Regions from separate parts of the Exiguobacterium sp. U13-1 genome, predicted to be linked through region 2. Evidence: riboswitches for the same ligand, from Rfam matches in the RefSeq annotation. Region 2 holds a riboswitch; each other region holds the start of a gene.

Region 1 (6,049 bases), 560 kb from region 2:
CTGCATCCGTCAGTGTGAAGTTCTCAACGAGAGGCGCTGGAAGTTTCGAAACGTCCCACTGTTCGTAAAGAACGCCGCGTGACGCAAGGAAGTCAGCGACTTCCGTTTGATCCGTATACCGTGTGTTTGTTTCTTGGAATAAGACTGTTGCCATGAGATAATTCCTCCTTTTAATGAATGGATTGACGGCATGATTGCAACGTCAACGTGTAATTGAATAAAAACTCGAAGGCTTCGAGGTGTTTCTTTGCTTCAAAGGCGGTCGGTGCCCAGACTGTGATCCCGTGATTGCGGATCAGGACGGCACCACTGTCTGCTGTGACATGCGGTGCAAAAGCAGCGGCAAGTGTCGGGATGTCCGCATGATTTGGAATGATCGGCACCGTGACCGTTGCATCTTCTTCCCACTTACCGAGTGCCTTGATGATTTCCTGTCCGGAAAAGGTGATACTGCCTTGATCGCCATAGAGTTCCGAAATCACATTGTTCGCAATCGTATGGACATGCAGGGAACAACCAGCGTCCGTTCGATTGAACACCTCGACATGGAGCAATGTCTCAGCGGAAGGACGCCCGGATTGCTCACCGATTAATTGACCGGTCGCATCGACATGAACGAAGTCGTCAGGAGTCGTCTGCCGTTTATCTTTTCCGCTTGCCGTCACAAGGAATTCAACCGGAACACCGGACGTCCGAATGGCGAGATTGCCACTCGTACCAGGGAACCAATCGCGCGCCGCAAGCTCTTGTTTGATGGCGCGTAGCTCTTCATACCGTCGCATGAATGTCATGTTGTCACCTCCGTTCGTGTTAAATCATGAACGATATCGTGGAACGTCTCAAACGGTGTATAGGCGATATCGTTTTCTTCACACAACGTGATCAGATAATCACGGGCATAGACACGATCTGCTTGTTTCGCGAGTTCGAAGTCCGTCACCGAGTCGCCGATGACGATGATGATGTCACCGTCTTTACGCAATGTCCGGGCAACGGATGTTTTACAACAGCCGCACCCGTTCGTGCAATGGGCATCGCAGGCGTTTGGCCAATCGATATGGACGAATGGACCACTGAAATCGGCGACGTTACAGTAAATCTGTTCTTGTTCAAGGAATGGCGCTAAGATTGGTTCGACGAAAAAGTCCATTCCACCGCTGACGATCGAAAAATCGATTCCTTGACGACGACTGTACTGAAGTAACTCCGAAAATCCGTCGCGAATAACGGCGCGCTCCAATAAAAAGTCAAGATAAGACGTTTTCCCATCAGATGACAGAAGTGCGAACATTTGCCCGACGCCACTCTGAATCGATAGCGTCCGGTCGAGTACGCCGCGTTTCAACGGTTCGAAGTCACTCGCTGGCGCAAATGCCTGCATGAGTGCGATGATGTTATCCTGCGTCGTCACCGTACCGTCGAAGTCACAAAGAATCCGTACGGTCATGACTTGATCCCCCAAGCGTCGAGGGCGATCCGTAATTCTTCATGACGCGATGCTGCCGCCGATAGGGATTCATTTGCGAGTGCCGCATCGAGTGCCTGACGGAAAGCAATGACACCAGCCGCAGCACCTTGCGGATGACCATGTACGCCGCCGCCGGCGTTGATGACGGAATCGATACCGAAGTCCCGTACGAGTTGAGCGACGAGTCCAGGATGAATACCAGCTGAAGGAACCGGGAAGATCGATTTCGTCTGACCGAGACGGGTCGCTTCGACCGCGATGCCACGAGCGACATCCTTTGGCAAAGCGACATTGCCGTAAGGAGACGGGAATAGCGTCAAGTCTGCTCCAGCAGCACGCGGTAATGTGCCGAGTAAGACAGGAGCTGCGACTCCGTGATTCGGGCTAGCGATCAACGCACCGCTATATGCTGGATGATTGAAGATCGGAACGTTGATTTCCGGATCACTCGCCAGTTCGCGTAAGACGTCGAGTCCGTATGTGAAGGTATTCAGCAAGAATGCGGTCGCTCCAGCATCAATCAATCGCTTGGCTTGATCCTTGAGCGTAAAGACGGGACCACTGAGTGTGATCGCATATAACGCACGTTTACCGGTCCGGTGGAAGTGAGCATCGATGACCTCACGTCCGATTCGTGCCCGGTCAATCGTCGGTGTCAACGGATTGTCGTATAGGATCTCATCGTCTTTGACGAGGTCAATCCCACCAGCGAGTTGTCCTTCGAGTTGATCACGAAGGAACGATAAATCCCGTCCGATGACTCCTTTGAAGATGCTCATTAATAATGGGCGATCTTCGACACCGATCAAGGAGCGGACCCCTTCGATCCCGAATTTCGCACCTGGAAAGTCCGACGTAAATGTATCGGGTAATAGCAATTCCGTTAGTTTGATTTCACCGTCGAGTGAGAGTTTCCCGAAGACGGTCGTCAGAATCGCAGAAAAGTCGCGCGACACGTTATGTTCCGGATAACGAATCGTGATATATCCTTTGCCATCGCGCTCTTCGGTATGTACGACTTCCCCTTTGAACGAGGCGAGTTGTTGTTGTTCGAGATGATTCAGTTCCGTCCAAGAACCGACTGTCAGACCAAGCGCGAGTTGTTCAGCGCGTTGCTCGAGTCGATCACGGGCAGTCAATTGATAAGTAGCAGTGATATAAGCCATGTCTTTCCTCCTTCAACAAAAAAATGGTCTCTCGTCAGTGACAAGAGACCATGAATAATTCGAACGTGGACTCTTATCTGTCAGCTTAGTAGCTGCAAGAATTAGCACCGTGCCAAAAGGTCGGTTGCTGCGACATCGTAGGGCTTGTCCCTCCGTCTGCTCTTGATAAGAATTGGATGAAATTGTGAAATCTAATTGCAATTTTTACATGAGAATCGTCACTTGTCAAATTATTTTTAGAAAATTTATTTTTTTGAAAATACTCTTTCTATATATGGCATGAAAACGATATCGATTTCTGCTTGATTTCGATTTGACAGCGAGGAAGTCGATTGCGTAAGATTCAAATCAATATCACACACGACAACTACATACGACTCTTATCGCGAGTTGGCAGAGGGAATTGGCCCGATGACGCCGCAGCAACCGACCACTAGGCACGGTGCTACATCCAACAGACGTTTCGTCTGAGAGATAAGAGGACGCAGTGACTTTCCTGCGCCTCTTTTCGATGACGAAAAGAGGCGCTTTTTCGTGTATTACATTAGGGGGAAACTGAGATGACATACAAAGCATTCACAGAACAGGACGCGATTGAACGGGTCCGCTCATTAGGACTGATCGGCGACGGAGCCGTCGAAGCAGAAGAGATTGGCGATGGGAATCTTAACCTCGTCTTCCGAATTCGAGAAGGTGAACATCGATTGATTCTAAAACAAGCACTCCCGTACGCAAAAGTCGTCGGTGAGAGCTGGCCATTATCGCTCGAGCGGGCGTGGATTGAGCAATCCGCACTCCGTGAATTCGCCCGGCATGCCGTGCCGTTCGTACCACGTGTTTTTCATGCTAGTCACGAAGAGGCGTATACGGTCATGGAAGATCTTTCACATCTGACGATCGTTCGGACTGGACTGCTCGCGGGTGAACAGTATCCGTTGCTTGCGGAACATATCGGTTCTTATCTCGCTCGGACTTTATTCCATACATCGGACTTTGCGCTTGGTCCGGTTGAAAAGAAACGTGTTGCTCGAACGTACTACAATCCAGATTTGTGCGATATCACAGAAAAACTGATCTTCACAGATCCGTTTCATGACGCGGAGACGAACGAGATTGAAGCCGGACTGGAGGAAGAAGTGGCACGTCTTTGGGCAGACGATGAGTTAAAACGCGAAGTCGCAAAACTCGAAGCACTCTTCATCACGAAAGGGGATGCGTTGCTACACGGCGATCTACATACAGGAAGCATCTTCGCTTCGGCGACGGAAACGAAAGTCATCGATCCAGAATTCGCCTTCTATGGTCCATTCGGATTCGATGTCGGGCAATTCATCGCCCATCTTTTCTTCGCGGCATATCCAGATTACCCTACACGACGTGACGCAAGAATCAAGGACATCGATACGTTCTGGCTGACGTTTGCTTCAACGTTCCGTGCCTTATGGGAACGGGAAGCCGTCGAACCATTCCAGGCATCGGGACTTGTTGATGATGTACTGAGTACGATTTTACAGGATGCCCTTGGCTTTGCCGGTTGCGAATTGATTCGGCGGACGATCGGTCTCGCACCAGTCGCTGATTTAGAATCAATCGATTCAACGACGGAACGCTTAGAGCGAAAACGTCACGCCCTCCGTCTAGGAGCAGCGTTAATCAAACGTCGGACAGAATGCCGGACATTTGATGATTTACGAAACTTTGACGTAACGGAGGAGTTAAGCCGATGAGTGCATTTGTTCAAAGTATCCGTTACGAAGACCGTGTCTTGACGATTCTTGATCAGACACGTCTACCGCAGGAAGAACACTATGAAGTCATTACTGATCTTGCGCAAGCAGTTGAGGCAATCAAACAATTGCGTGTCCGGGGCGCACCTGCGATCAGCCTATTCGGTGGATTCGTACTCGTTCAGGAAGCGTACCGGTTTGAAGCAGAACTGTCGATCTATAAGCAAGCTTTGCTTGAGACATCAGCGACGTTACTCGCGACACGACCGACGGCCGTCAACTTACGAAATGTCCTCGATCAATTGAATCCAATCATTCAAGACGGAACGTCGGTAGAAGAGATCCGTGAACGGTTGGAAAAACGAACAGTCGCCTTATATGACCAGGATGCGCAGACGTCACGTCAAATCGGGATTCATGCGTTGGAGTTGTTCCAGTCAGGCGACCGGATCCTAACGATTTGTAATGCTGGATCGATTGCGACTGCTGCTTACGGAACGGCACTTGCGCCGTTCTATATCGCAAAAGAACGTGGCATTGAATTATCCGTTTTTGCGAGTGAGACGCGACCGTTACTGCAGGGGGCACGGCTGACAACATGGGAGCTGCAACGTGCCGGCATCGATGTCACATTGATCACGGACAACATGGTCGCTCATACGTTGAAAGAAAAACAAATCGACGCGATCATCGTCGGTGCTGACCGGATTACACGAAATGGGGATACAGCGAATAAAATCGGAACATTCCAATTGGCATTGCTCGCGCAAGCCTTCGATATTCCGTTTTACGTCGCGGCACCACTCTCGACGTTCGACTTCTCGCTCGTTTCCGGTGAAGCGATTGAAATCGAAGAGCGTGATCCGCAGGAAGTGACGGCAATCCAAGGTGTCGCGACAGCACCAGCGGGAGTCGCTGTCTTCAACCCAGCGTTTGATGTCACACCACACACATTAATCACGGGCATCATCACGGAACTCGGTGTCATCACGCAACCAAATGAAGAAACGATTGAACAATTAACAGGGCTTCAACCCCTCGGATAAGGAGATATGTCATGAAAAAATTAGCTTACGCCGTCCTAGCACCGGCACTGTTACTAGCGGCTTGTGCGAATGGAGAAGCGACGACGACGAAGGTCGTCAAGGATGTACCAAAAGGGGTTCAATCGGACGTCAAGATCGCCGTCATCCGCAACCTGGCATCGGACGACCATACGAAACAATTCCTTGATGGCGCACGAAGTGAAGGGGAAGCACTCGGCTTTAAAGTCAGCACGTTCATTTCAGAAGGGAACGACGTCAAGTTCAAGGAGCTTGTCGCGCAAGCGATTCAGCAAGATTATGATGGGCTCATCATCTCGCACGGCAAGGAAGACTACGCCTATGACATGATCAAACCGGCGGTCGATAAAGGACTGAAGGTCGTGACGTTCGATACGGTCACGAAGAAAAAAGGAACGGCGCTAAAAGGTGTGACGGAAACGTTCCAAAACGATCATCAACTCGCGAAGCTATCGCTCGATGAAGTGACGAAGGTGACGGACAAAAAGCCGGTCCGTGTCATCAAACTGTGGTTCGGACCAGGTTTTGCCCCACTCGATCGTCGTCAGGAAATCTATAAGACGTACGAAGCAGATGGCAAAATCAAAACGCTTGAGACGGTTGGACCGACAAACTTCCAAGACG
Region 2 (6,049 bases):
GATATAGGTTTCAAGTCGGTTACCCTGCATGTACGTTTGACGATACGTCGAACCGACCACACCCGGTTTTCGTTCGATTACCTCGTGCTGGACGACGTTTGGAATCAAACGCTGCAATCGCGTGTGATCAAACAAGTGCCATGCTTCCTCAATCGGAATATCGAGCTGTCGTTCTTCTCTCCACGTAATCATAGATCCGCCCCCTTTTCTATAGAAATACCCTGTCATCCGGTCTTGTAACGTCCGGTGACAGGGCGGGAGCAGATTCTTATTTTACTGTGCTTGTTTCAAGGGCTGCACCGAGGAACTTGGCCAGTTCGAGCATACCGTAGCGTCCTGCAGCTGCCTCAGCATCCGAATTATAGTTCGTATTCGTATTGACGTCATACGTATAGATCGTACCTGACGCATCCTTGATGAACTCGATGCCTGCGACCGCAATCTGGTTCGCTTGGAGGAAGGCTTCATACTTTTGGATGATCGGATCATCGAAGCCTTCAACAATTTGGAACTTCATCGGCGTTTGCGGTGCTTCTTCACCAACTGGGCAAAACAGGTCGTCAATCACACACGCATCCGCTGGGCAAAGTTCGAATCCTTCCGACGTATCGACTTGGACCGCGTAGACGAATTTTCCACCCACGAACTCACAGCGCGTGATATACGGTTCTGGTGCTTGGATGTACTCTTGAATCAACGTGATGCCATCGACTGGTTCGTCAAATGTCGGACCATCGAGGTAGGCTTCAAGTGCTTCAATTGAGTGGAATAACTGGACGCCGAGACCTTTCCCGGCACGGTTGTGTTTCGTGATGAATGACGAAACGCCGATCTCTTTTGCCGCTTGCACGATTTGATCACGTCCGACTGCAGCCGTCGTCTTTGGTACACGGATGCCTGCTTTACGTAGTGCTGTATACTGATTGACTTTGCTGACTTCAAGGCGGAGCGCACGCGTTCCGTTGAAGACGGTCCGGTCGTGTTCTTCTAACCAAGCAAGGACCCCTTCCGTCAACTCCGGCGCGTAACGGTGCCCGCGTGTATGCGAAGAGGCACTCATCCGGCTGTAAAAGACGCCTTCTGGCGGTAGTTCATCGAGTGGAACGATTCCTTCATTTAGATGCCACTCTTCATACGGTAACTCAAGTTCTTCGAGACGTTTGATGAGATGGTCCGTCCATTCTTGGTTTTCGTGGAGAATATGAATTTTTGTCATGATTGTTGACCTACCTTTCGTTTCGCTTCGACCAGTGGCATTACGTCACGAGCAAAGCGTTCCATTTCTTCGAGTTGTGGTGAGAATTGTAACAAGAGTAACGTGACACCGACGGCTTCGAACGCTAGAATGCGTTCCGCAATTTGTTCTGGTGTTCCGATCAAGTTCGGTCTTAGACCACGGTTCGAGACGGAATAATCGTTTCGCTCGACCTGTTGCTCCAGTTGCGATTTACTGATGAAATCCTGATAACCGGCATAACCGGCGCTGTCTTCCTTGACGTCCGTAATGCGTTGCCACTCAAGAAGCGCTTCTTCTTCCGTATCCCGACAAATGATGTAGGCAGCAAGACCGAAACTCTCGAGCGGTGCGTGTCCCGTCGATTCCCGGCGTACTTTCATATCGTTGATTTTATGGGCTACTTCTTCGACCGTGCCCCCGTGCATGACATAAGCGTCACAGTGTTCGACGATTGTCCGCTTTCCAGCTTCACTCTCTCCACCAGCGTAGAGCTTGATGCCTGGACGCTGGACGGGCTTCGGATGAAGTTCCGCCTGCTCGATCGTGTAGTGATTACCGGAGAAGCTATACGGTGACGCATCTGCCCATAATCCTTTCATGACCGTGACGAATTCTTCCGTCCGAGCATAGCGTTCATCGTGTGCTGTGAAGATACCGTTGTATTGTTTGGCTTCCTCTGCCCACCACGCCGAAACGACGTTGAGCGTAAAGCGTCCACCACTCAACTGATCGATGTTTGCCGCCATCTTCGCCGTCGTCGCTGGATTATGGAACCCAGGACGAACCGCTGTCATGATTTCTAAGCGTTCTGTCGTTGCAGCAATCGCAGCTGCCGTCGTCCATGCCTCAAGACTCGGTTCCTTGATGCCTTTGATGTCGTTCAAGTTCAATTCCGCGATCAACGTCGTCGAGAAGCCGATCCGTTCTGCTGTTTGTGCGACTTGTTTTGCATAATCGAATGTCGGTGGCATCTGTTCATCCTCGACGTTACGTAACCATCCCCCAAAAATCGGTAACCAAAAACCATACTCCACTCCATCGTCCCCCTTATCATAAAAAAAACGCTCTTTTCGAAGTTCGAAAAGAGCGACGGTATCTTGTCCTGTCCGCTCTTATCTTCAGAAGGTATCCCTTCCTGGAAGTAGCACCTTCCGCCACAGCGGGGTTGCTGAAGTGTCTTCGGGCCAGTCCCTCGACTTCTCTAGATAAGATGTGTTGCATTCATCGTACAAAATTCACTGAACTAAAGCAACCATTAAACCGTCTTTTCCAATCGGAATTATTTCGAGCATAAAAAAATCCCGACGTAGTGTCGGGATCCGGTATTAATATGGTGCGACGAAATCTGATGTCTGCTCTGGTGCTTGTTCACCACGAACACGATCATAGAACTTGGCTAGTGTGACGCTGAAGTATGGTCCGACCCACAGGATAGCAAGACCAAGAGTAACGATCACGAGTAATGCCCAACCAATGAATGATAGGAAGAGTAAGAATGCTTCCATCTTATGACCGTCCATGAGTTGACGCGAGCGTGTGATTGCCTCGAGGATACCAATCGACGGTTCATCCCGAAGGATGTAGAACGTCAACAAGTAAGAGAACGATTTGATGATCCCTGGAATGATCAAGAGCAACGTCCAAAGTGCGATGAAAATGAATTGAACGATTGCGAGCCCGACCACTTTCAGGAACATCCCGTATGGCTCAAATAGACCTGTCACTTTCGCTTCTTCTCCACGAGCAATCGACATGGCAATCCATGTCCAACCGACTCCTAATGGAATCAGTAAAATCGATACTAACATTACGACGAGATCCATGCTATTTGACGGCTCATCGATATCCGATCCAAATAAGTTAGGAACACCCTGAATGATACTAAACAGCAGGAATGCTAGGACTGCAAATCCCCAACGACCGCTGAGCGACTCCTTCGCTGCTTTTTTTAATTGAGATGACATGAGTAAGGTCCTCCTTGAAAAATAAGTTCTCACCTTACTTTACGGTCGAATTCTTCTAATGTTTCACTCTTTTTTCAATAATTTCCCGTCTCGTTGCTGGTTGAGCCAAGCACGCTCAAGTTGTCGTTCACACGCTGTATATAGCGATCGTCGACCGTCGAGGCGTTCCATCGCGAACGGAATACCATGTTTTTTCGCCTGTGCAATGACATGTGCACTCGCCGCATGAGAGACACGGCTCGTCACGACGACGATGGCATCCGTCTTTTTGGAGAGACAAGCAATCTTTTTCGCAGACTGTGCGTCTCCTGCGAGATGAATCAATTCGATTCCTGTTGGCGCAAAGAACTCACGATAAACAGCCGTTTGTTGTTCGTTTCCAACGATGACGAGGCGCATACCTGTGAAGCGCGTGAAATCAAGCGGTGTCTTATCGACGAAATCCATCAATTGTCCAGGTACAGCTGTCGTCACGATTGGTTCGATCTTTCGCTCTTTTTGAACACGAATGCGCTGCTGCACTTTTTTAGCCTTCGGAACCGTTTGTCGTTTCATTTTTCGTGCATACCGATTTGACTTTTTCGTTGTCACAGGCGTCTTCACTACCGGTTGCTTGACCTCAGATGGACGGTTTGATGATGTGTTGACGATCGGCTCTTCATACGTGAACGGATGTTTCCAAGCAATCGTTAGTGTATCTTTCCGTCCGCGCCACATGGCGAGATCGACGAGTTGTCCTGCTTCTAGTCGGAAATAGCGCATGTCTTCTACTGGTACGACATAATAAAACGGTCTGTCCGACTCATCTTGCAGTGGACCATTCACCGTTTCCTCAATGATTCCATGTGCCTTGACGATGGCTTGTTCAAACACGACACGTTCCGGATTTTCTCTCATTCGCTCCGTCGAGACGACGGCTTCAACACGGCACATCGTTTTTTGATCATCCTGATGATCGACACGGATCCGAACTTCCATGCCGTGCTCGAGATTCCAATCGCGGACGTCTCGTTCTGAAATATGACTGCCGGACCACTCTAGTAAAGTACCGCCTTTTAATCCCCGCTGAAACGTATAGGCATAACGTTGCTTGCGTACTGGCTCGATCGGTACTTGTGGTGGCATTACGACGGTCTGCTTCTCTCGTTTCACTTCGTCGATGACTAGTGTTTCTTGAACATCGCGCGGTGCATAATACGCTGACATCTTGACCCATTCGTCGATTCCGTTCACTTCGTCGAGCCAGAGTTGCCAATCTTCATACCGCTCCACGACTGCTAATTTCATCTGTACCAATTCAGTTGCTCGTTCCAACACCTGTTGCATCATCCGTAACCACTTCCTTTGCGTTTTTTTCACTATAGCAACGAAAAAACGTGGAAGTAGTTCAAAAAAATAACCGGGTTGTTTTTTTATTTAGGTACGTTGCTGAATTTCCACAGCCGGATCCTGACGCTTATATTTTGCAACGATGACAATTAAAACCGTGATGATCACAAGCAGGAACCAAGAAGACAATTTTCCAAGATCAACGACTGCCCAGCCTCCTTCTTGATGCGGATAGACCCAGCCTTTAAAGAACGTCACGATATTCTCTGCAATCCAAATGAAAAAGGCGATCAGTAAAAAGGACAGGACGAGCGGCATCCGGTAGATCGTCTGCTCGATCGTAAAATGAACCCAAGACTTATAGAAGACAAGGACGACGAGGACCATCAATAGCCAGCGTGCATCGAAGATCCAGTGGTGGGTGAAGAAGTTGAGATAGACGAGACTGCCGACGCTAATCGCAAGCCACGGGGGAGGAAATGCTATGAATCGTAATTGAAATCGCCGAAACGCCTGGCAGACATAGCTCGCGACGCTTGCATACATGAATCCTGCATATAAGGGAACACCAGCCACTTTCGTCAAAGCGTCTTCCGGATAACTCCAAGACCCGACGTTCACCTTGAACAGTTCAAGTGCTAGACCGATGACGTGAAACAATAAGATCAGTTTGAATTCTTCCATCGTTTCATAACGCGTGACGAGTAAGACGATTTGGATGAGAATACACCAGAGCAACAGGAGATCGTATCGAGCAACCGGTTCAGTAGGAAGATAACGTGAAAGAGCAAGCGCTGCGAAAATCATCACGGGAAAGACGCAACAGACGGCTTCTATATATGTAAAACGAATCAGGTGCCGGATCGCTTTCATTCTATCCCTCCTTTTTCTTCAGTATACGTTTCTCTTTTGACCTTCCCCTCCTTCTTAAGATGGAAAAAACGGAAAATTTCGTCTTTCTTCTTCCACTTTCCTCATGATACAGTTAACGAATCAATTATTTTTAAGAAATGAGGTGCCAGACATGACGCGTCATCGCGCTTCCTGGTTGTTACGCGCTACGTTAAAGTGGGGACTCTTCCTACTCGGTTTATTTTTACTCGCTCTTGGCTCATCGATGATGATCACGGCTGAACTCGGTGTCTCGACGTGGGACGTGTTGCATCTCGGTCTTCAAAAGAAGACACCACTATCCGTCGGAACGATCATCTTGCTTGTTGGTCTCTTACTCGTGTTCGTTAAATACGCGTTAGACCGTGTCACACCGCAAATCGGAACGCTCGTCAACGCGATTTTCGTCGGTGTCTTCATGAATCTTGTTCTTGGTTCTCATCTCTTACCGTCTTTTGAATCGATCTGGTTGAATACACTCTGGCTGATTTTCGGCATCTTTATCATTGGAATGGGCGCTGGTCTGTATGTCGCTGTCGGATACGGGGCCGGTCCACGCGATGGGTTGACATTGACACTTGCAGAGCGCTTTGGAACGTCGATTCGTCTGATGCGGACGATCATGGAA
Region 3 (6,049 bases), 540 kb from region 2:
GGCATATTCAATGCGCGCCTTGCGACAGGCGTCGGACCGTGGTTGTCCGTATTGATCGTCCACTTTGTGGGTTTGATGGGTTGTTTAGTCATTTACAGTTTCGTACGAGACCGGAAAATCGGTGGCTTCCGTCAGTTACCGTGGATTTATGCGAGCGGTGGTTTGATTGGCGTGCTAGTCGTTGTAACGGAACTCACAGCAATCCAAAAACTCGGGATGACATGGGCGATGTGTCTATTACTCGTCGCACAGATTCTATGTGCCTTTCTGATTGATTTAAAAGGATGGTTCGGTGTCTTAAAAAAACAAGGAAATCGTGGTCAGTGGGTTGGTGTGGGTCTCATGCTTGCGGGAGTTGCGATTTTCTCACTTGTCTAAAGGGGGGAATGAACATGGAAACCGTCATTCAACAGTATGGACTGGATACGATTTTGACGGAAGAGACGCGCGCTTGGTTGCGTCAAGAAACCTTCCAAAAAGGAGAACTCCTCTGTACGACAGGGGCATCGATTGACCGGATGTACTTCATCGTCGCAGGCAAGGTCAAGATTTCTGCTGCCTCGTCAGAAGGGAAACAACGGATTCTGCGATTCAAGACACCTCTGACGGTGATTGGTGACGCCGAATTCATCAATGAACGGGAAGTGTTGAATACGGTCGAAGCGGTGACCGACGTCGAGGTGTTGAGCGTGCCATATGCGATTTTACGCGAGCACAATACGACGAACGTCTTTCTGCAATTCCTATTACGGACGATCACAGCAAAATGGTATGCCGACTCGAAATCAGCGTCGCACCATGTGTTGTATACCGTCGAGGAGCGATTTGCGGGATATTTGTTGTCGATTGCTTCTGAAGCCAGTGACAGTTTATTTTATCAGGAGATGCGGACGTCGAACTTACATGACGTCGCTGACTGGCTTGGAACGAGTTATCGTCATCTCAACCGTATCATCACGAAATTATGTGAAGAAGAGATTCTCGTTCGACGACGCGGGAAAATCATCATCGTCGATCTGGAGCGGATTCGCGAGAAGGCGAACGGTAACAGCTATGAGTAAGGAGGAACGAACATGGTAATGGGCATCGTGTGTGCCGTGTTGGCAGGGATGTTGATCAGTTTACAGACGGTACTGAATGCTCGGATGAGTGACGCGTTCGGTGCATGGGCGACAACGACGCTGGTCTTCTTCGTCGGTTTCGTCGGAGCAAGTGTCACCTATGTCCTGTTTCGTGGTGGAACGATTGGGCAAATCCAAAACGTATCGCCGCTCTATTGGTTCGGCGGACTCGTCGGTGTTGGTGTCGTCTTTTGTGTCATGCGTGGAATTCAGTTGCTTGGTCCATCCGTCGCGATTTCTGTCGTTCTGATTTCGCAGTTAAGCTTTGCTCTCGCTGTCGATACGTTCGGTTGGTTCGGTTTACCACAAATTGATTTATCGTTCGGTCAGCTCATCGGTCTCGCCGTCATGGTATGCGGGATCTTTGTCTTGAAGCGGTATCAAGTCGTAGCACCAGAAGAGAAGGCGAAGGATCAGGTAGAACGTGTTTCATAATAATCGAATGCAGAATGAGGACAGTGGAATTTCAATCCACTGTCTTTTTTGACTAGTCTTCTACTTGAATAATACGTTTTCTGAAATAGAGTGAGAAAACAAGGATAAGAAGACCACTGTACAACATGATCGTCGTGATCGAAACGTGAAACGACAGTAAAAACGAGAGGAGCGCGTAAGATAATGGAACGAGACCGTTTGACGCTGCGTTGACGACACTCATGACACGTCCCATCGTCTGTTCCGCACACTGAGACTGGATGAACGTAATGAAGCGAATATTGATGATCGAAGAAAGGACACCAAGTGATAAAAGGATGATCAGGTACAACAACATCTGCTGGGCTTGGCTAAGCAGGAAGAGAAGCAGACCTAAGGCACCAATCAATCGGACCGATGAGGTAAGCTTAATTTCTTTCATCTGCGCAAAACCACTCCAGAGCGCCCCTCCGAGCATTCCCATTTGATAAGCCCCTTGCATATAACTTAAATCCATCGCACTTCCCTGAAGCACATCATGAACGAGTAGTGGAATTCCGAGTAAGAGTGGTCCAAAGAAAAAGAAATTGACACAGATGATAAGAAAAAGTGTCTGCTTGAGTTGCTGAAAGTGAAAGACGTAATGCAGCCCTTCTTTTAGTTCGAAGAGCGCTGAATGCTGAAGCGATCGCTTGATCTTAGATTCACGAATACCATACGTGAAAAGAAGTGTCAGACAGAGTGTCCCGAAAATCACAAGAAAGACGTACGAGTAAGAGGAATAGCTGAGGATGACTCCACCAAGAATCGGACCTGAAAAAAGGGCGATTTGATTAGATGTCTGAATCAGTGAATTGGCTTTAGTGAGCTGTTCTTTCGGAACGAGTGTAGGCAGTAAGGAAGCATTCGCCGGCGAAAAAAATGCATCCACACTACCAAACAGCAAGGCGAATCCTAAAATCGTCAGCAACGTAAGCTGATCGGCATGAAGTAAAACGAGAAGACAAAGAATGAAACTGATCCGTAGACCGCTCGAGATACGCATGATCGTTGAACGTTTATAGCGATCGGATAAGACGCCACCGAATAACATGAGAAAAATACGGGGTAACAAGGTAGCCATGAGGACGAATCCAAGATAGGATGCTTGGTTTAACGTATGGATGACATACCATTGTTCAACAAACAGATACATCGATAACGAAAGGGCAGAGCACATACCGGACCCCCATAAAAATAAAAAGGATCGATTTTTAAACAGCGAGTGTTGCATATCCATTTCAACAGGTAGCATGGGGCACCTCCGATTTAAACCTCGTCATTCTCAAACAGTGGTTCATCAATTGCTAAAGCAGTCGTCATGATGTAAAAGTGCTTTTGATCTTTTTCGTCAGGTGGAGACTGTGTGAACTCGTCTAATAAAGCACGATATTTTGTAGCAAACCGTTGAAAGTCGGCTTCAGACATCGTTAGTTCCTTTTGAAGCGATAAGCTCATCCAGTCCTCGACGTTCGAAGATACGGGAGCAAAAGCAGCTGTCGGAGCCGTAAGGACGCGTGTCTTTGCCCGGTCGAGTACCTCAAGATACGACTGCCGAGTCGCCTCTTTTGTCTCGACGAAGTTCAGAAGGTGATCAGCAGGAATGTATCCTCGGGCAATCGCTTGGTAATATTTCAACAAGTTGCCGCCCTGTTCTTCTGTCCGGACGAGGCGAATTAAGTCATGCTTTTCAAGTTCCCGTACATGATAAAGGACCTTCGCGCGGGATAACGTCAGCAAGTGGGCTAACTGATGCACCGTATGCGGTTTTTCGACGAGAAACATAAGAATTTTTGTTCGTAATGGATCACTGATCACCTTCAATTGTTCATAGCTGCTCAGTATATGAATCGCTTTTTGTTCCATCCAATCATCTCCTTTTTAACTGGTTAATTTTTGTTAACCGTAAAACAAAAGGCTTCATTTGTAAACGATTACAAATTTATGCAAGGGTGACGCAAAGGACAAAGCAGTTGGTTTACATACAAAAAACTGACTCCAATGACATCTCGGTCATCCTCCACTTTCTACTGGAAAGTAGGGGAAGAACGAGATGCTTGAAATCAGTCTCAGCTACTGTGTATGGTTCGAGGTGATTAGACCGTCGTCGTATCTTTCCATTCTTGCTCGATGAAGGCATCGCGACCAGAAGCAGCACGATCTTTTTTATAGTGTTCTGGATTTTTCTTATGGAAGTCTTGATGGTACTCTTCCGCCGGATAAAACTCAGAAGCGGCATCGATCCGCGTCACGATCGGTTGTTTGAAACGATTGCTTGCAGCAAGAGCGTCACGAGAAGCGATCGCTGCTTCATGCTGAGCATCCGTATGATAGAAGATTGCTGGTGCGTACTGCGTGCCGCGATCTTGGAACTGACCGTCTGCATCCGTCGGATCCGTTTGTGGCCAGTAGAGTTCGAGCAGACGCTCGTACGGGAACAGACTCGGATCAAACGTGATTTGAACGACTTCGAGATGTCCTGTCGTTCCTGTTTTAACTTGCTCGTATGTCGGGTGATCGACGTGTCCACCCATGTAACCTGATACGATTCCCTCGATTCCTGGTAATTCTTCAAACGGTGTCACCATACACCAAAAACATCCACCTGCAAATGTTGCTTTTTCCATCCGTATCTTCCTCTCCGTGGGAAATTCCCATTGTATGTCTGACAGCGAGAAAAACGAAAACGACTCCTTCGCTTGGTTGCAAAAGGAGTCGCCGCTTTTTATCAACCAAAGCTTTCGCTTTGCTGGTCGTAGCACCTTGCTATGCGCAGGTTGCTGGGACGTCATCGATCCAGATCTCTCGGTCCACTCTTGATAAGGGTATATGAAGTTGATGTCATTCGTTATCATTGTTGTGATGATACCATTCACAAAGAAAAAAAGTCAATCCTTAGGTTTCAAGGCACGTAAAACGGTCGCTCCGAGTGTTTTCGCACCAACCAACAACGCCTGTTCGTTGATCTCGTACTGCGGATGATGTTGCGGATGATTGACGCGACCGTCCGTATATCCGGAGCCGGTGAAGAAATAACTACCCGGTACGTGCGTTAAGTAATGTGCGAAGTCATCCGCCGCCATCATCGGTGTGAGTGACCGGACAGATGCTTCCGGTAAGAAAGAAGCGGCTTCCTGAACGAGTTTTGTCTCGTCCGGATGATTCCAAAGCGCCGGGTAACCCGTCGTGAAGTCAATCGAATAGGTGGCACCGATGCCGGCACACGTTGTTTTGGCGATAAGGTCGACTTCTTGTCGGAGCTGATGTCGTAGTGTCTCGTTGAACGTCCGAATCTCCCCGACGATGCGTGCTTCACCTGTGACGATGTTCGGAGCCGTTCCCGCATGGAAGGACCCGATCGCAAGGACAGCGGGTTCGAACGGATCGACCCGTCGACTGACAAGGTGTTGGAGGTTACAGACCAGTTGTGCACCGGCGACAAGCGCATCTTTTGTTTTGTGCGGTGCCTGGGCATGCCCGCCTTGACCGTGAACGATGATTTCGAATTCATCGATCGCGCATAATGTATGTCCTTCTCGAAAACCGATCGTACCGACCGGTAAATCATTTTCGAGATGTGTCTCGAAGATCGCATCGACGCCTTCGAGGACACCGGCTTCAATCATTTGGATCGCGCCACCGGGAAAGACCTCTTCACCATGCTGGTGGATGATTCGAATCGTTCCTTGCAATTGATCCCGTAATGGATAGAGTGTAGCAGCAAGGGCCATCACCATCGCCGTATGCCCATCGTGTCCACATGCATGCATGACACCAGGGTGAATCGACCGGAAAGCGAGTGTCGTCTCTTCTTGAAGCGGTAAGGCATCAAAATCTGCACGAACAGCAATCGTCGGACCAGGTTGTTTGCCTTCGATCGTCGCGACGACACCACGACCTCCGACGGCTGTTTCGTGAGGGATGCCCTGCTCCGCATAAAAGTTTGCAATCCGTTCTTGTGTGCGGACTTCCTGGAAAGAGAGTTCCGGATGTCGATGAAAATCACGACGTAACGCGATCATCGTGGGTTCGAATTGTTCAAGTGCTTCAAAAAGTTTAGTTTGCATCTTCAGGCTCCTTTGACGTGTGTCTTTTCGTGAAAATGGGTACAGATACAGGTAATCACGAAAGGGGATAATGAAACATGGGAGAAATCGTCGTCAACGCTGTACTTACAATCAAAGCAGGACTTGCGGATCAAGTCTTCCCGATTCTACAAACGGTCTATCATGCCTCACAAAAAGAAGAAGGGTGCTTACGTTATTCCTTACATCAATCGATCGAGGATGAGCATCAATTCATGCTGTATGAAGTGTATCGTGATGAAGAGGCACTTGAAGCGCATATCGCATCCGATCACTATAAAGCCTACCGTGAACAGATCGAGTTATACTTGATGGATCGACAAGTAACGAAATACGTCGAGATGACATTTTAACGTATTGCGATAAGAAGAGACGAACCCGTCGATTTCG
Region 4 (6,049 bases), 240 kb from region 2:
AAAATCGGGTACGCGGAAGGAAGAACTGTTGCTTCCAAAAGAGCAGCTCGATGCGCTCTGGACGATTCGCCGGACGATGAACGAGTCGAACGAGTTCGTCGATACGTTCCTGCGTAAGATTCGTGACACGAAAAACAATGAAGAATTTTTCGTTGAACTCGAGAAAGAAAAGAAGAAGGCGGTCCGACGCGCACCAGCAAAACCGCGTACCGTCAAGAAGGAAACACCGACCGAAAAATAACTATTGCGACGCATAAAAAAATCGTTTAGTATAGGAAGGTAACTTACTCTGGCTCAGCAAATGAACCAGGGCGGAAGGAGAGAAATCAACCATGAAACAAGGAATTCACCCTAACTACAACAAAGTAGTATTTATGGATTCAACGACTGAGTACAAATTCTTAAGCGGTTCTACTCGTTCTTCGAACGAAACAATCACTTGGGAAGATGGTAACGAGTACCCACTCATCCGTGTGGATGTGTCTTCAGACTCGCACCCATTCTACACAGGTCGTCAAAAGTTCAACGCGGCAGATGGTCGTGTCGATCGCTTCAACAAAAAATACGGCCGCAAGTAATTACTTGTCGGTTCTTAAAAAACAGCCTGCCTCCATTACGGAAGCAGGCTGTTTTTGTATAGACTGAATTGTGAACGGTAAGCGAGATACGTCTTCAAGACGAACGAGAAGGCGATTCCACCGGCGATTCCAGTTAAATACGGCATGACTTCCGGATGTGCCAAGATATAATCCATGACTTTGTGGAACGAGAGATGACGACCGACGAAGTAGCCGGCACCTAAGAACACGCTGATCCAAATCAACGCACCTGTATACGCGTAACTTGCAAACACGCGAAATGGCATTTTCGAGACACCTGCAAAAAAGGCAGAGAGTTGGCGGAGACCGGGTATGTAGTAACCGATGATCAAGACCGATTTTCCGTAACGACGAAATCCGGCTTCAGCGGAAAGAATATGTTTTTCTGAGATGCGCATTTTCGGTCCGACACGATGCAGTAGTGGCATACCGAGTTTTAATCCGAGTAAATAGCTGATCGTCATCCCGATGCAACTACCGGCGTAAGCGGCGAGAATCGTACCGACGAGTGGTAGATTGCCTTGATGCATCCAAAAACCGGACAGGACGAGTAGGGTCTCATCAGGAACCGGCAATCCCACGATACCACCTGCGAGAAGGACGGAGAGACCAAGGGCACCATATTGGTGCAGGATGTCATGTAAGAGATGATGAATCGGGGACACCTTCTTTCGTGAGAGTCTTCTTCTTCAGTGTACAGGAAATAGGGGACGGTTGGAATGAAAGGACAAAAATTCTAGGTAAAGAAAAAATGAATTTTGATTTCCGGAAGTCAACCCTTTTTCTCGATACCGTTTCGGGCTATACTCGTTAAAGTGACTATTTTTAGAGGACGGTGTCGGACGATGATGCATGTAATAAATCAGTACGGCTGGATCGAAGTAATTTGTGGCAGTATGTTTTCCGGGAAATCGGAAGAGTTGATTCGTCGTGTTAGACGGGCGCAGTACGGCAAACTGCCCGTTCAAGTATTCAAGCCGGCAATCGACGACCGGTACCATGAAGAGCATGTCGTCTCTCATATCGGCAACTCCGTCGTGGCGATTCCGATGGCGACGAGTCGCGATCTCTACGCAGCAGTAGCGGAGGAAACACAAATCGTCGGAATCGATGAAGTTCAATTCTTTGATGATGAGATCGTACAAGTCATCGAAGCACTCGCACAAGACGGAAAACGCGTCATTTGTGCAGGCCTTGATCAAGATTTCCGGGCAGAGCCATTCGGCAAGATGCCGGAATTACTGGCGCGCGCAGAATTCGTGACGAAGCTGCAAGCCATCTGTCTTTCCTGTGGTGATCCGGCTTCCCGGACACAACGGTTGATTGATGGAAAACCAGCGAACTACGATGATCCGATCATCCTAGTCGGCGCTTCAGAGTCGTATGAGCCACGGTGCCGCCATTGTCATGAGGTGCCTGGAAAACCGAAGCCGCTCCAATCGGTGCAGCATCAAGAAAGATAAATAAAAAGACGAGCCGATGATGGTCGTCCTTTGATCTCACAGCTATTCGCTTCTACTTGGAAACGAATAGCTGTTTTTTTTATTATCCTGTTTCCTGTGAGAATCGGCTTGAGCGTTCGATGAAGTGGATTGTCTCACGAACGATCAAATCCTGATCATGATCGAGTGTCGCGACGTGATACGAGTTGAGTAAACAGTAGCTGCGTTTATCATTCGTCCCGATATGCTGATGTAGATAATCCGAGCTCGACGGCGGAACGACGTGATCCGTCGCCGAGTAAAGAATCAATGTCGGAAGAAGGATCGATCCAAGACGTCCTTTCGTCTCATCCATCAGACGGACGAGTTCGAACGCACAACGGCTCGGAACGAGATCATAGATGATTTCGAAAGCAGACCGTTTGATGTCCGGTGCTCCTTCCGGTAAATACTGTGGACCGTCCTCGAACGAAAGTGCTTCATAGGATGGAACGGAGAGTGCAGCATTGATCGTAATGATGCCGGCAAACGGAATCCCGTCAGCGGCGAGCGATAACGCGAGCGTCGCACCCATCGATTGACCGATGACGAAGACTTGATCGCATGTTTCTTGTAAACGTTCATAGCCGTCTTGCAGGCTTTGCTTCCAACATCGAGCAGTCGATTGTTCAAACTCGCGGACGTTCGTTCCATGTCCACGTAAGCGCGGGGCATAGACGGTAAAACCTTCAGCGGCGAATGCCTCACCGACGTCCCGGACACTTTGCGGAGTGGCGTTAAAACCATGACAGATTAGAATACCAATCGGTCCACCTTGAAAATAAAACGCTTCAGCACCAGTCAATACAGGATAGTTCATCATTACTCTTTTTCCTCCATTCATGAAAAAAACTCGTCGACGTCACTGCTTGGACGCCCACGAGTTTTTCACCGTATCATCCAAAGCCGCGCTTTGCTGGTCGGAGCACCTTACAGATTGCAGGTTGCCGTGAAGTCATAGAGCCAGGTCTCTCGTTCACTCTTGATAAATATCATATTGGAATTGTCGGATTAATCATTGAGACGATGGTAGCACGACCAAAAATGACTTGTCAAATCGTTCTTGACGAATCACGATTCGTTCATTAAGCTAATCCATAACTTGTCAATCAATCGATATGCGTCAAATGGATTATTTTTGCAAAGTTGGTTGACTTTTAAAGGTTCGACCCGTAATGTAAAAATTAGTTTTACGACATAAGCAACAACGCAACACCACACATACGAATTTCATACCGCAATACTTATCCAGAGAGGTGGAGGGACTGGCCCTACGAAACCTCGGCAACAGACTCATTATGAGCACTGTGCCAATTCCATCAGACAGATGTCTGAGAGATGAGTGGAGTGGATTCTGCCACTGTGCGGATCCAGGTCTCTTCTTGTTTCTCAAGAAGGGACCTTTTTTGTTGAATGAAGGGGGAAAACGGAATGATCGCATTTCATCAAGTCAAAAAAACGTACGTCACGAAGGATCAGACGATCGCAGCGCTCGACGGTGTCGACCTGACGATCGAAAAAGGCGAAATCTTTGGTGTCATCGGCTTTAGCGGTGCCGGAAAAAGTTCACTGCTCCGCTGTGTCAATCTGTTAGAACGACCAACATCAGGAACGGTGACGGTCGATGGGGAAGATTTAACGCAACTGTCTCCGAAAAAATTACGCCAAGCAAAACAACGGATTGGAATGATCTTTCAGCACTTCAATCTATTGAATGCGAACACAGTATTTACGAATGTCGCAAAGCCACTCGTTCTCGCAGGCGTCAAGAAAGATGAGATTCGCCGCCGAGTGACGGAGTTGCTCGAATTCGTTGATCTCGCGGACAAGGCGGATCATTATCCAGATCAATTGTCCGGTGGACAGAAACAGCGTGTTGGCATCGCCCGGGCACTGGCGACGCAACCTTCCGTCCTCTTATGTGACGAAGCGACATCAGCACTTGATCCCCAGACGACGCATCATATTCTCCAGTTATTAAAACGCATCAATGCGGAGTACGGGATCACGATTCTCTTGATCACCCACGAGATGGGCGTCATCCGGGAGATTTGCGACCGGGTCGCCGTCATCGAAGCTGGAAAGTTGATTGAGTCAGGAACGGTCTTCGACGTCTTTTCAAGCCCTCAGACCGAGACGGCAAAAAACTTCGTCCGGTCCGTCATGCATGACGAAATTCCAGCATCGATTCGTCAGTTGATCGAGTCGCGAAATGCACATCCAATCTATAAGATTCATTTTCTCGGACATCACACGGGGCAGCCGCTCTTATCGCAAGTCGCGAAACGCTTTGACGTCGATGTCAACATCTTGCACGGGAGCATCACAGAGTTGCAGGATACGCCGTTTGGCACCTTACTCGTCGAGTTGATCGGTGAGCCGGCTGAAGTAAAACGAGCGTTACACTATATCGATCAGGCACAGGTGACAGTCGAGGAGGTGCTTGCCCATGCTAGTTAATTACAGTGATATTTGGACGGCATTTTTGCAGACGATGACGATGGTATCCGTCTCACTCTTATTCTCGACTTTGATTGGCTTACCACTCGGTATCCTACTTGTCGTCACGCGAAAAGGAGCATTGCTTGAAAATGTCCCGCTGTTCACGTTCTTCAACAGTATCGTCAATATTTTCCGTTCGATTCCGTTCATCATCTTACTCGTCGCGATCATCCCGTTGACGCGCTTGATCGTCCAGACATCGATCGGAACCGAAGCCGCCATCGTCCCGCTCGTCTTTTACGCCGCACCGTACATGGCGCGTCTGATCGAGAGCTCGTTACTCGAAGTCGATAAAGGTGTTCTGGAAGCAGCAGAAGCGATGGGTGCGACACCGTTTCAAACGATTTTCCGCTTCCTCCTACCGGAAGCACTCGGTTCACTGATCCTGAACTTAACGATCGCGACGATTGGCTTGATCGGGGCGTCAGCGATGGCAGGTGCGATTGGAGGCGGTGGTCTCGGTGACTTAGCGATCACCTATGGTTATCAACGATTCGACACGAAAGTCATGATCATCACGGTCGGGATTCTCGTCATCTTAGTTCAAGGCTTACAGACGACAGGCAATATCGTCGCACGAAAAATCAGAAGACATTAATCAAGGGAGCGATTCAGCCATGAAAAAAGCAGTAGCAATTGGAGCAACACTAACGACGATTTTATTTGCCGGGTGCGCAGCATCAGGAGAAGACGAAAAGACGATCAAACTCGGTGTCAGCGGTTCAGACACACAAGTTTGGGACTATGTCGCGAAAAAAGCAGAAAAGGAGGGCATCAAAATCGAGCTCGTCAAGTTCTCCGATTATGTCCAGCCGAACATGGCACTGGCTGAGGGTGAGATCGACGCCAATGCCTTCCAGACGATTTCCTACTTCAACGCCTTCAAGAAGGAACACAAGTTGAAGCTGTCACCGATCGCGACGACCGTCATTGCACCGATGGGGATCTACTCGGATAAATACAAGGATGTCAAAGACATTCCGGTCGGCGGAAAAATCGCCGTTCCGAACGAAGCGACGAACATGGGGCGCGCCCTCTTGTTACTACAAGAAGCCGGTCTGATCAAGTTACCGGACGACTTCGACGGTAACGGTTCAGTCGATAAGATCGTCGAGAATCCGAAGAAACTGAAAATCGTTCCGATCGTCGCTGGGCAAACACCGCGCGTCTTACCGGACGTCGCGGCATCGATCATCAACAATGGCATTGCCGTTGATGCTGGCTTCAATCCAATCAAGGACTCGATCGTCCATGAGAACGAGACAGCAAAACCATACATCAATATCATCGCAACACGGACGGAAGACAAAAACAAAAAAGAATTGAAAAAAATCGCGTCGCTTTACCAACAAAAAGATGTCGCGGCTTTCATCAAAAAAGAATACAAAGGTAGTACGATCCCGACGTTCGTTCCACTAAGCGACATCGGCGAATAAATTCAAAAGGAGAGTGGACTATATGACGACA

What was found. Region 2 has a riboswitch for S-adenosylmethionine ahead of ESP131_RS01765 (LLM class flavin-dependent oxidoreductase). Riboswitches for the same ligand answer to the same signal wherever they lie in the genome.
Positions count from the first base shown of each region.
Region 1: linked by a shared signal. The riboswitch ahead of ESP131_RS04660 (2,3-diketo-5-methylthiopentyl-1-phosphate enolase) and the one ahead of ESP131_RS01765 (LLM class flavin-dependent oxidoreductase) in region 2 are both predicted to bind S-adenosylmethionine.
Region 3: linked by a shared signal. The riboswitch ahead of msrA (peptide-methionine (S)-S-oxide reductase MsrA) and the one ahead of ESP131_RS01765 (LLM class flavin-dependent oxidoreductase) in region 2 are both predicted to bind S-adenosylmethionine.
Region 4: linked by a shared signal. The riboswitch ahead of ESP131_RS00490 (methionine ABC transporter ATP-binding protein) and the one ahead of ESP131_RS01765 (LLM class flavin-dependent oxidoreductase) in region 2 are both predicted to bind S-adenosylmethionine.

Region 1 covers NZ_CP015731.1:893,094-899,142, forward strand. Annotated here, with positions in the region: gene ESP131_RS04645 (1,2-dihydroxy-3-keto-5-methylthiopentene dioxygenase) at 1-154, opposite strand, end outside; gene ESP131_RS04650 (methylthioribulose 1-phosphate dehydratase) at 171-791, opposite strand; gene ESP131_RS04655 (2-hydroxy-3-keto-5-methylthiopentenyl-1-phosphate phosphatase) at 788-1,447, opposite strand; gene ESP131_RS04660 (2,3-diketo-5-methylthiopentyl-1-phosphate enolase) at 1,444-2,634, opposite strand; SAM riboswitch class I at 2,705-2,806, opposite strand; SAM riboswitch class I at 3,012-3,115, shown strand; gene mtnK (S-methyl-5-thioribose kinase) at 3,195-4,361, shown strand; gene mtnA (S-methyl-5-thioribose-1-phosphate isomerase) at 4,358-5,407, shown strand; gene ESP131_RS04675 (sugar ABC transporter substrate-binding protein) at 5,419-6,049, shown strand, end outside.
Region 2 covers NZ_CP015731.1:335,370-341,418, forward strand. Annotated here, with positions in the region: gene ESP131_RS01755 (SRPBCC family protein) at 1-192, opposite strand, end outside; gene ESP131_RS01760 (ATP-grasp domain-containing protein) at 269-1,216, opposite strand; gene ESP131_RS01765 (LLM class flavin-dependent oxidoreductase) at 1,213-2,271, opposite strand; SAM riboswitch class I at 2,347-2,449, opposite strand; gene ESP131_RS01770 (DUF975 family protein) at 2,563-3,201, opposite strand; gene ESP131_RS01775 (DUF2325 domain-containing protein) at 3,265-4,530, opposite strand; gene ESP131_RS01780 (DUF817 domain-containing protein) at 4,618-5,403, opposite strand; gene ESP131_RS01785 (YczE/YyaS/YitT family protein) at 5,555-6,049, shown strand, end outside.
Region 3 covers NZ_CP015731.1:870,608-876,656, forward strand. Annotated here, with positions in the region: gene ESP131_RS04515 (DMT family transporter) at 1-378, shown strand, start outside; gene ESP131_RS04520 (Crp/Fnr family transcriptional regulator) at 393-1,061, shown strand; gene ESP131_RS04525 (DMT family transporter) at 1,074-1,556, shown strand; gene ESP131_RS04530 (MFS transporter) at 1,609-2,829, opposite strand; gene ESP131_RS04535 (winged helix-turn-helix domain-containing protein) at 2,844-3,440, opposite strand; gene msrA (peptide-methionine (S)-S-oxide reductase MsrA) at 3,671-4,201, opposite strand; SAM riboswitch class I at 4,297-4,400, opposite strand; gene ESP131_RS04545 (M20 metallopeptidase family protein) at 4,463-5,641, opposite strand; gene ESP131_RS04550 (putative quinol monooxygenase) at 5,719-6,012, shown strand.
Region 4 covers NZ_CP015731.1:99,634-105,682, reverse strand. Annotated here, with positions in the region: gene rho (transcription termination factor Rho) at 1-241, shown strand, start outside; gene ESP131_RS00510 (type B 50S ribosomal protein L31) at 333-578, shown strand; gene ESP131_RS00505 (DedA family protein) at 614-1,264, opposite strand; gene ESP131_RS00500 (thymidine kinase) at 1,448-2,062, shown strand; gene ESP131_RS00495 (alpha/beta hydrolase) at 2,145-2,903, opposite strand; SAM riboswitch class I at 2,971-3,072, opposite strand; SAM riboswitch class I at 3,322-3,425, shown strand; gene ESP131_RS00490 (methionine ABC transporter ATP-binding protein) at 3,512-4,540, shown strand; gene ESP131_RS00485 (methionine ABC transporter permease) at 4,530-5,180, shown strand; gene ESP131_RS00480 (MetQ/NlpA family ABC transporter substrate-binding protein) at 5,200-6,018, shown strand; gene ESP131_RS00475 (M20 family metallopeptidase) at 6,041-6,049, shown strand, end outside.